DNA from 2 places in the Tardiphaga sp. GW821-FHT12E02 genome. Region 2 is predicted to be linked to the other one. Evidence: predicted binding sites of a transcription regulator. Region 2 holds the regulator's gene; the other holds the start of a gene.

Region 1 (5,687 bases), 3.8 Mb from region 2:
TAGACGAGTTGAAACTCGGCGTCGTGATAATGCAGCTTTGAAACTTCCTTGGGATCGCACGGTCCGATCAGGCGGATCACATGCGCTTGGGCCAGACCACCGCTCGCTTCGGCCACGCCGAGATCGCGATACTTGGCGTAAGCGCGCAAGCCGGTCGCAAAATCCTCCTCGCGATAGTGGCTGATGGCCGGGCGCTGCTTGCGTCGTTTACCTGACTCAGGGACTGCGGTGACCTTCTTTGCAGTAACAGTCGTGGGCTTCTTCGCTGCGGCGATTTTCTTGGCCGCTGTCGCCACACTTGCTTTTCGCGCTGCTGTCTTGGGCGCGACACGCTTCGCCGCTTTCGTCGCACTGATCTTTGACGCTCGCTTCTGCTTCGCCATCACGTACTTCCCAGCTTCCGCATGCGCCGGACAGCGGCGTTGCGCGCGAGAAACTAACTGCAGTTCGACACATCGGCAATTCGTTGGATGTGTTGAGTAGCAACACGCTCTGCAACCCTGAAACGCAGAAATGCAAAGCCCGCAAGAGATACCATCATCCTGCGACGCAACAGCTCGCTGCAATGTCGCGTGACGATCGACGACGATAGACAACTTAAACTTGCATTTTCTCTATTCGGTAGTCATGATCCTCGCATCGCATGCGATGCGAATGGGAGACGCTGCACTCCTCATTTCCTGCAGTTGAATGTCTTTTTGCGCACGGGCACGCCCATGAAACGGACGTCGGGACGCAGAGGCGGACCCATTCGCAGATCCATCGGCAATGTCATCTGCTTTCCGGATGTCGCGACTTGCCTGGGAACGACACCGGCGTGTCCTGCCGCACGTCAAGTCAGCGAGCTACACATCACACGACGTCTGGTGCCGGGACGGCACCCGAGCCGATATGGCCTTTGCCGTAGCAGACGCGGCGTGATCCAATTCAGTGAAGGGAAAACGTGATGAAACTCGATGAAGCCCAGGTCGATATCAAGATCATCCAGGACTATGTACCGGTCGGCAACAGCAATCGTCCGGCCGGCAGGCTGGTGCCCACCTCGATCACCATCCACAACACCGACAACGACTCCAAAGGCGCCAATGCGGCCGCGCATGCGAAATATATGAAAGGGCCCGATGCGCAGAAGCGCAAAGTGTCGTGGCACTTCACCGTCGATGACAAATTCGTCTATCAGAGCCTGCCAACCACAGAGACCGCCTGGCACTCCGGCACTGCGGCCGGGAATCGTTCGAGCATCGGCATCGAGATCTGCGAACATTCCGACATGCCGGATCCTCCCGCCGCCTATCGTCGTGCAGCGCTGCTTGCTGCGTGGCTGGCCTATCGCCTCAATATCAGCGTGCCTGATGGCATCCTGCAGCATCACGACTGGTCAGGGAAAAATTGCCCGCATCTGTTGCGCACGAACAGCGGCAAGGGCTGGAAGGATTTTGTGAAGCAGGTGCAGAAGTTCTACGACGAGCTTGAGCCGGTCGATGCGATCCTGATCTCGCACCATGACCACGACCATCACGGTGCCTCGGCATCAACCGTCTAGATACGGGAGTGTGACGATGCACGCGCCGATGAAATGGACGGCCATTCTTGCCCTCGCGATCCTGAGCGGCCTCGCCCCGGCAGCCGCCAAAGACCCGAAAGCGTGGAAAGTCCAGGGCAAGCTGCTTGGCGAGGTCGATGGCAACGACGTCGAGAAAGCCAAGGATGTGAGCGGCATTGCATGTGCACCAGACGTCAGCCTGCCACGGCTTTGCCTGATCGTCGATGACGAGACCCAGGGCGCACAGATCGTGCTGCTCCATAAGGATAGCCTGACCGCCGGCGAATTCATTCGCCTGACCTACGGCCAATATGAGGGCGAGCCGCTCGAACTGGATGCCGAGGCCGTCGCCTTCGACAACAACAATTTCTATGTGGTCGGCTCCCATGGCCGGGCGCGCCATGAGACGCACGATGCCTCGGAAGAAAAGAAAAACACCGCCAAGGCTGACGCAAGCCGGTTCATCTTTCGCGTTTTCCTGAAGCCTTCACAGGTCGATATGACCACCGGCAAACTGACGGACAAGCCGCTCATTTCGCCGCCGGCCACGCTGACTGGCATCCTCCAGCGCCTTCCCGATATCGCTAAAGCCTATGACGAGCCGCTTGCCAAGAATGGCCTGACCATTGAAGGCATCGCTGTGAAAGACAAAAAACTGTATGTCGGAATGCGCGGGCCTGTGATCGGAGACAAAGCCTCCGTCGTTTCTGTGGGACTCGCTGCCGTGTTCGATGGCGCACCGCCAGCGCCAGAACTGCATGGGTTAAAACTCGGCACGGACAAGCGCGGCAACGTTCGCGGTATCCGTGACATCGTGCGCCACGGCGACGGCTTTCTCGTCTTGGCGGGCCCGGTGAATGATCCCGAGGGCGATGCAGTCGAGGATGGTGACTACGCGATCTATCCTTGGGACGGAGAAAATCAGCCCGGCGCGCGGGCCGATATCAAATCCTTCGGCAAGAAGGTGAAGCCCGAGGCGCTGCTACCGCTCGAAGGCGATGCGCAAAGCGCGCGTATCCTCGTGCTGTTCGATGGTCCCAAAGAGGGATCGCCGACCCCGATCGACGTGGAATTCAAGTAGATCGCCGTTCACCCGCAAAACGGCCCGCGATGGCGGCGGCTGCAGCGCGATCCGTGCTGGCGCCCGCTGGTGCGCGGCATGCGATGACCGTCCAGGCAGGGGCACCAGCGAACCGATCATAGCCGACATCCGGCAAGACCTGACTTCACTCGCCGGCTGCCTGACATTGCCCGCCGATCCTGCCCGATCCTCGTCCGGTCGGTACCCCTTAACCAAATTGGCACCCGTCACATTTGAGTGCCAAATAATTTGCTACAGCACCTTGCTCGCGGGGAACGATCGGCCTATCTCCGCTACAGCCGCGCTGGCACTTTGTGCCCGTGACTGCCAATTTCGAAATTCTCTGTTATTACAGAAACTTAGGAGGACTGCATGAAATTCCGTCCGCTTCACGACCGCGTCGTGGTCAAGCGCATCGACGCCGAAGAGAAGTCTGCTGGCGGCATCATCATCCCGGACAGCGCCAAAGAGAAGCCCTCCCAGGGCGAGATCGTGTCCGTCGGCGCCGGTGGCCGCGACGAGGCTGGCAAGCTGATCCCGATCGATCTCAAGGTCGGCGAGCGCGTGCTGTTCGGCAAGTGGTCTGGCACCGAAGTGAAGATCGACGGTCAGGACCTCCTGATCATGAAGGAAAGCGACATCATGGGCGTCCTCGAAGGCGCTGCCGCTCCTGCTGCCAAGAAGAAGGCCTAAGGGCCTCTCCTTCCTTCCCCTTCCCTTTTGATATTCAAGGACATCCAACATGGCTTCCAAAGAAGTTAAATTCGGCGTTGACGCGCGCGACAAGATGCTGCGCGGCGTGGACATCCTCGCCAACGCCGTGAAGGTGACGCTCGGTCCGAAGGGCCGCAACGTCGTGATCGAGAAGTCGTTCGGCGCCCCCCGCATCACCAAGGACGGCGTCACCGTCGCCAAGGAAATCGAGCTCGAGGACAAGTTCGAGAACATGGGCGCCCAGATGGTGCGCGAAGTGGCTTCGAAGTCGGCTGACGCAGCTGGCGACGGCACCACCACCGCGACCGTGCTGGCCCAGGCCATCGTGAAGGAAGGCGCCAAGTCGGTCGCCGCCGGCATGAACCCGATGGATCTGAAGCGCGGCATCGACCTGGCTGTGGAAGCCGTGGTCGCCGACCTCGTCAAGAATTCCAAGAAGGTCACCTCGAACGACGAGATCGCGCAGGTCGGCACCATCTCGGCCAACGGCGACTCGGAAATCGGCAAGTTCCTGGCTGACGCCATGAAGAAGGTCGGCAACGAGGGCGTCATCACGGTTGAAGAAGCCAAGTCGCTCGAAACCGAACTCGACGTCGTCGAAGGCATGCAGTTCGATCGTGGCTACATCTCGCCCTACTTCGTCACCAATGCCGACAAGATGCGCGTTGAATTCGACGACGCCTACATCCTGATCAACGAGAAGAAGCTCTCCTCGCTGAACGAGATGCTGCCGCTGCTCGAAGCCGTCGTGCAGACCGGCAAGCCGCTCGTCATCGTCGCGGAAGACGTCGAAGGCGAAGCCCTCGCCACCCTCGTCGTCAACCGTCTGCGTGGCGGCCTCAAGGTTGCTGCCGTCAAGGCTCCGGGCTTCGGCGATCGCCGCAAGGCCATGCTGCAGGACATCGCGATCCTGACCGGCGGCCAGGCGATCTCGGAAGATCTCGGCATCAAGATGGAGAACGTCACCCTCGCCATGCTCGGCCGCGCCAAGAAGGTGATGATCGACAAGGAAAACTCCACCATCGTCAACGGCGCCGGCAAGAAGGCCGACATCGAAGCCCGCGTGGCGCAGATCAAGGCGCAGATCGAAGAGACCACGTCGGACTACGACCGTGAGAAGCTGCAGGAGCGTCTCGCCAAGCTGGCTGGCGGCGTTGCCGTCATCCGCGTCGGCGGCGCGACCGAAGTCGAAGTCAAGGAGCGCAAGGACCGCGTTGATGACGCGATGCATGCGACCCGCGCAGCGGTTGAAGAAGGCATCGTCCCCGGCGGCGGCGTCGCTCTGCTCCGCGCTTCGGAACAGCTGAAGAAGATCAAGACCGCGAACGACGACCAGAAGACCGGCGTCGAGATCGTCCGCAAGGCCCTGTCGGCTCCGGCCCGCCAGATCGCCGTCAATGCAGGCGAAGACGGTTCGGTCATCGTCGGCAAGGTGCTCGAGACCGCGACCTATGCTTACGGCTTCGACTCCCAGAGCGGCACCTATGGTGACATGCTCAAGAAGGGCATCATCGACCCGACCAAGGTTGTGCGCGCCGCGATCCAGAACGCAGCCTCGGTTGCCTCGCTGCTGATCACGACAGAAGCCATGGTCGCTGAGCTTCCGAAGAAGGGTGGCGCCGGTGCCGGCGGCATGCCTCCGGGCGGCGGCATGGGCGGCATGGACTTCTAAGTCCGGGCTTAGCTCGCACTATCGAATGCAGAACCCCGGCAGCGATGCCGGGGTTTTCGTTTTTGGCAGGAGATTCACGCGATCTTCGCAGCGTAAAGCCGTCCGACAACGACGATTCGAACCAAAGAGAAATTGCACTGTCCAAAGCTTGAGCTACCATTGAACAAACGAGCTAAATGCTCCCAAGCTGAAGCGGCTCACATGTTTCAAACGGCTAGCGACAAAATTAGACAATGGCTGGTCGGCTTGTTCGCCACCGCTCTCAAAAATGCGATCAGACCTGAGGACCGGATTTCGGCGATCCGCTGGCTCGCTCAATCGCGCGAAATTGTCGGGAGCGACCTTCGCTCCGTTGCGAAATTTCGCCAGTTGAACGAGCTCATCAATTCACGCTCGGCTTTCAAAGCAATTGGCGGAAGCGTCGCAGTTGCTGTTGCCAATTATCGTCAATCCAATCTTCCGCTATCCGTAAAGATCGCGATCCCTGCCACTCTTGCCGCGCTGCCGATCGTCGGCGGTCAAGGAGCAGGTATTGCTGCATTCGGCGGAGCCTTGGGCGTCCCCGTCTTGCTTCTGATCTTTCTTGGCGCTGCCGGCATCACATCGATTATTGAGGCCGTCATCACCAATCCGGAATCGCGCCCACACATAGCCGACATCATCGACATCATCATCGA
Region 2 (5,687 bases):
GTAGTCGGACAGAGCGAGATCGAGATCATTCTTGGCCGCATAGGCCTTGCCGCGGCTGACATAGGCATCCGCATAGCGCGGATTGAATTCGATCGCGCGGCTGAAATCGGTCAGCGCGAGCGCGACGTCGGAAGGCGCAGCGCTGCGGCTCCAGCGGTTCATGAACTTGATGCCGCGATTGCGATAGACGATGGCGCGGTCATTGCCGCGATAGCGACCGGATGTAACCTGCCGATCGCAGGCAGCAATCTCGCCGTCAAAATCCTGGCCGGGATAGATGCAGGCGCGCTTGTCGCTCTCGAAATCGGCGTAAGCGGGTGTGATCGACGGGCTGGCAATGACGAAAGACGCAATCAGCAGCAATATGGCCTTGAACATCCATTTCTCCCAATTGCCGCATTGTGGGTTTGGCAATGTGATGAAAATGGGTCGAAAGCGGGTGAGGGCCGGGTTCCATCATGTACTCTTCCCCTCATGGTGAGGAGGCGCGAAGCGCCGTCTCGAACCATGAGATGGCGTGGCTCTGAGTCCGCGGCCATCCTTCGAGACGCGCGCTTTGCGCGCTCCTCAGGATGAGGACGCGGCGAAGTTACGCCACCGTCTTCTCCGGCCACCGACACAGATCGTTGATCAAGCACACCTCACAGCGCGGTTTTCGTGCCAGGCACGTGTAGCGTCCGTGCAGGATCAGCCAGTGATGCGCATGCAGCATGAACTCGTCGGGAATGACCCGCTCAAGCTCCAACTCCACATCCAGCACATTCTTGCCCGGTGCCATATTGGTGCGGTTGCCGACGCGAAACACATGCGTGTCCACCGCCATCGTATGTTCGCCAAACGCCATGTTGAGCACGACATTGGCCGTCTTGCGCCCCGCCCCCGGCAGCGACTCCAGTTCCGCACGGGTGCGCGGCACCACGCCACCGAATTCGCGGATCAGCTTCTCCGACAACGCAATGACGTTCTTCGCCTTGGTGCGATAGAGGCCGATGGTCTTGATATAGTCGCGGACCGTCTCCTCGCCGAGATCGATCATCTTCTGCGGCGTATCGGCGATGGGAAACAGCGCGCGCGTGGCCTTGTTGACGCCGGCATCCGTGGCCTGCGCCGACAGCACCACGGCGACCAGCAGCGTATAGGGATTGAGATGTTCGAGCTCGCCCTTGGGCTCGGGGTTGGACGTCTGGAAGCGTGAAAAAGCTTCATGAATCTCGGCAGCCGTCCAGCGCTTGAGCTTCGTCGTCTTCGGCTTGACAGCCTTTTTGACGACTTTGGCCTTCGCCACCGCCTTCTTCGCCACAGCGGCTTTTGCAACGGAGGTCTTCGCGCGGGCGGCAGGCTGGCGGGTGATTTTCGGCATCAGGGGGATATAGTGGGCGCCGATGACAGAGGGCAACGACTTTCACGAAGCCGAGCCGAAGCTGTTCACCGCGCTGCTGCGTCCGCACCGCGCGCTGAGCCGCAAGGGCTTTCTCGTGCTGATGGCCTGCCTCAGCGTCGTGTCATTTGGCGCCGGCATGGTGTTTCTCTGGATGGGTGCCTGGCCGGTATTCGGCTTTTTCGGCCTCGACGTGCTGGCGATCTATGTGGCGTTCAGGATCTACGACCGCCGCGCCAGGGCGACGGAGGAGATCACCGTCACCCCTTCGGAAATCCGTGTCCGCCGCGTCAGCCCGCGCGGCGATGTGGTGGAATGGGCGTTCAATCCGCTCTGGGTCCAGGTGGATCGCGTCGAGCATGCCGAATTCGGCATCGAACAGCTGTTCCTGGTCTCGCGCGGCCGCCGCGTGTCGATTGCGCGGTTCCTTGGCGCCGAGGAAAAGGCGAGTTTCCTCAGTGCGTTGCTGGACGCCCTGCAGGACGCCCGGCGCGGCCCGAGCTACAATCCGGTGACATGATGGCTGATCTGGAATCGGGTGGTTTGCAGGCGCTGCGAGGCCTAGATCCGCAGCATGATGAATTTTGCCAGAGACATTGCGATGAATGACCATCGCCCCCTCAAGCCGGGCCTGCGGGATGCGGCCCTGCGCGATTACGACAGTGTGCGCCGCGCCATCGGCTTCATGCACGGGCAATGGAAACACCAACCCAGCATCGAGGACGTCGCCGATGCCGCCAGCGTGACGCCGGACGAGCTGCACCACCTGTTCCGCCGCTGGGCTGGCCTCACGCCAAAGGCCTTCATGCAAGCGCTGACACTGGACCACGCCAAGGGCCTGCTGCGCGATTCCGCCAGTGTGCTGGATGCGGCGCTGGATTCCGGCCTGTCAGGACCGAGCCGGTTGCACGACCTTTTCGTGACCCACGAGGCGATGTCGCCGGGTGAATGGAAGACCGGCGGCGCCGGCATGGAGCTGCGCTATGGCTTCCATCCCTCGCCCTTCGGCACCGCCATCGTGATCGCCAGCGATCGCGGCCTTGCGGGGCTGGCCTTTGCCGACGCCGGCGAGGAGCAGGCGGGCTTTGCCGACATGGCACGCCGTTGGCCGGCCGCGCGGATGATCGAGGATATGGAGGCCACGGCGCCATTGGCGCGGCGCATTTTCGACAACAAACTCTGGCGCCCCGATCAGCCGTTGCGCGTGGTGCTGATCGGCACGGATTTCGAGGTCCGGGTCTGGGAGACGCTGTTGAAGATCCCGATGGGTCGCGCCGTCAGCTATTCGGACATCGCCTGCAAGATCGAGAAGCCCACAGCTTCGCGCGCCGTCGGCGGCGCGGTGGGGCGTAACCCGATCTCCTTCGTAGTCCCATGCCACCGCGCCATGGGCAAATCCGGCGCGCTGACGGGCTATCACTGGGGGATTACGCGAAAACAGGCGATGATCGGCTGGGAAGCCGGGCAGGTGGGCTCGAACAGCTAAGCTCTTTCTGTCGTCACCCGACTTGATCGGGTGACCCAGTACCCACTGCACGGACTGAGTTTGCTGGATCGCCCGGTCGAGCCGGGCGATGACAGATGGAGCGTTACTCGCTCGCAGCCGGTGCAGCCTTGGCGCCGCCCTTCGACACGCCGACCAGCGCCGGGCGCAGCACGCGCTCGCCGATGGTGTAGCCGGCCTGCACGACCTGCACCACGGTGCCCGAAATCACCGACGCATCCGGCACTTCGTACATCGCCTGATGGAAGTTCGGATCGAACTTCTCGCCGGTCGGATCGATCTTCTTCACGCCATGCTTTTCCAGCGCGCTGAGCAGCGAGCGCTCGGTGAGCTCGACGCCCTCGATAAACGCCTTAAGGCCAGCGTCAGCCGATTCCTTCGCATCCGCCGGCACGGCATCGATAGCGCGCTGCAGGTTGTCGGCGATATCGACGATGTCCCCGGCAAATTTCGAGACGCCATAGACCCGCGCGTCGGCGACTTCCTTCTGGGTGCGCTTGCGGAGATTTTCCATCTCGGCCAGCGTACGCAGCGTGCGGTCGCGCGCATCCGCGGCTTCCTTCTGCAGGGCCTCGACGGAATTCGGTTCCGGATCGTCGGGCATGACATAGGGCTTCGAGACCACCGGCTCGGCGGCCGCGGCCGTCTTGTCGTGGTTGTCGTTCTGCCCGTTGGACTCAGTCATGACTCTGCCTTCTCGAAACACGCTCAATGGGGTGGGGTTGCTGACCCCGGATATGTTGGTTTACCGGGCAAAAATCAAGCTGAACCGGGCCGATCAGCCGCCCAGCATGCGGCTGACGATACGGGCTGCGTAATCCACCATGGGAATGACGCGGGCATAATTCAGCCGCGTCGGCCCGATCACGCCCAACACACCCACAATATGGCCTGCACCGTCACTATAAGGCGCAATAATGGTGGACGAGCCGGACAGCGAGAACAGCTTGTTCTCGGAACCGATAAAGATGCGGACGCCCTCGGCGCTCTCCGCGCGGCCGAGCAGATCGACCACCTCGCGCTTGGTTTCCAGATCCTCGAACAGCAGGCGGACGCGTTCCAGATCCTCCAGCGCGTGCAGATCTTCCAGCAGATTGGCCTGCCCGCGCACGATCAGCTGGCGATCGTCGCCATTGCCGCCGGACCACGAAGCAAGGCCAGCTGCGATGACTTTCTGCGTCAGCTGGTCGAGCTCGGCCTGGTTCTGCTTGAGCGTGGTTTCGAGTTCGAGCCGCGCTTCGGCAAGGGTGCGACCGCGAATGCGGGCATTGAGGAAATTCGAGGCTTCGGTGAGCGCGGAAGAAGGCACGCCGGGCTGCAGCGTCAGCACGCGGTTTTCGACCTGGCCGTCTTCGGAGACCAGCACGACCAGCGCCTTTTCCGGCTCCAGACGCACGAATTCGATGTGTTTCAGCCGCGCATTCGACTTGGCGGTGAGCACCACCGCGGCCGCGCGGCTGAGACCGGAGAGATGCGTCAGCGCCTCGCCAATGGCGGCTTCGACGGATTGCGAGCGACCAACCGACGAGAGCTGTTGCTGGATCGACTGCCGCTCCGGCTCCGTGAGATCGCCGACCTGCATCAGGGCATCGACGAAGAAGCGCAGGCCCAGTTCGGTCGGCAAACGTCCGGCCGAGGTATGCGGCGCATAGATCAGGCCGAGTTGCTCCAGATCCGACATCACATTGCGCACCGAGGCCGGCGACAACGGCACGGTGATCAGGCGCGAAATGTTGCGCGAGCCCACCGGTTCGCCGGTGGCCAGATAGCTCTCGACGATCTGGCGAAAAATCTCGCGCGACCGCTCATTGAGCTGGGCAAGCCCGGCTCGTGGCGAAATCAGGCCGATGGGATCGTGATGCGCCAATGGAGCACTCCTTCCGTCCCAATTTGTCGTCGCGGGCGCCCGGATACAAGCACCTTCGCGCCTGCGGAACCCCGGCTGCCCTTGCCGCTGCCGCCCGGCCCCCCTAAAAGCTCGGCCAACAGACACTATCGGAACATTTGGAAGGATTTTTCTCATGCGGCCAAGCCGTCGTGCGCCCGATGAATTGCGCGCTGTGTCGCTGGAACGCGGCGTCGTCAAATATGCCGAAGGCTCCTGCATGGTGAAATTCGGGGACACCCATGTGCTGGTCACCGCCACGCTGGAAGAACGCCTGCCGCCATGGCTGAAGGGCCAGGGCCGCGGCTGGGTCACGGCTGAATACGGCATGCTGCCGCGCGCCACGCTGGAACGTACCCGCCGTGAAGCCGCCGCCGGCAAGCAGGGCGGCCGCACCGTCGAGATCCAGCGCCTGATCGGCCGCTCGCTGCGCGCCGCGGTGGACCTCGAAGCGCTCGGCGAGCGCCAGATCACCATCGATTGCGACGTGATCCAGGCCGATGGCGGCACCCGCACGGCGTCGATTACCGGTGCCTGGGTGGCGCTGGCCGATTGCATCGCCTGGATGAAAAGCCGCAACATGTTCAAGAAGCACACCGCGGACAAGGTGCTGCGCACCAATATCGCGGCGATCTCCTGCGGCATCTACCAAGGTACTCCGGTGCTCGATCTCGATTACGCCGAGGATTCCGAGGCGGATACCGATGCGAATTTCGTCATGACCGGCGACGGCCGCATCATCGAGATCCAGGGAACCGCGGAGAAGGAGCCATTCACCCAGGACGAGCTGATGAAGCTGCTGGCGCTGGCCCAGCAGGGCGTCGGCAAGCTGGTGGATTTGCAGAAGATGGCGGTGGCGTAAAACTCTGTCGTTCCGGGGCGCGCGCAGCGCGAACCCGGAACCTTGTATTGAGATTCTC

What was found. Region 2 encodes HrcA, which represses chaperone genes, less so after heat shock. Its sites were predicted from a motif close to GTTAGCACTCNCNNNNNGNGAGTGCTAAC; they were not measured.
Region 1: AC1RQ5_RS21545 (co-chaperone GroES) is a predicted target of HrcA. The motif match lies at 2,841-2,869, and genes of this name have one in related genera.

What each region holds. Positions count from the first base shown of each region.
Region 1 is NZ_JBXAQK010000001.1:4,526,172-4,531,858, forward strand. Features, by position in the region: gene AC1RQ5_RS21530 (cupin domain-containing protein) at 1-383, opposite strand, end outside; gene AC1RQ5_RS21535 (peptidoglycan recognition protein family protein) at 947-1,543, shown strand; gene AC1RQ5_RS21540 (DUF3616 domain-containing protein) at 1,560-2,624, shown strand; gene AC1RQ5_RS21545 (co-chaperone GroES) at 2,997-3,317, shown strand; gene groL (chaperonin GroEL) at 3,367-5,010, shown strand; gene AC1RQ5_RS21555 (restriction endonuclease) at 5,212-5,687, shown strand, end outside.
Region 2 is NZ_JBXAQK010000001.1:699,831-705,517, reverse strand. Features, by position in the region: gene AC1RQ5_RS03360 (caspase family protein) at 1-378, opposite strand, end outside; gene nth (endonuclease III) at 590-1,360, opposite strand; gene AC1RQ5_RS03350 (DUF2244 domain-containing protein) at 1,383-1,898, shown strand; gene AC1RQ5_RS03345 (methylated-DNA--[protein]-cysteine S-methyltransferase) at 1,980-2,864, shown strand; gene grpE (nucleotide exchange factor GrpE) at 2,968-3,567, opposite strand; gene hrcA (heat-inducible transcriptional repressor HrcA) at 3,661-4,749, opposite strand; gene rph (ribonuclease PH) at 4,904-5,629, shown strand.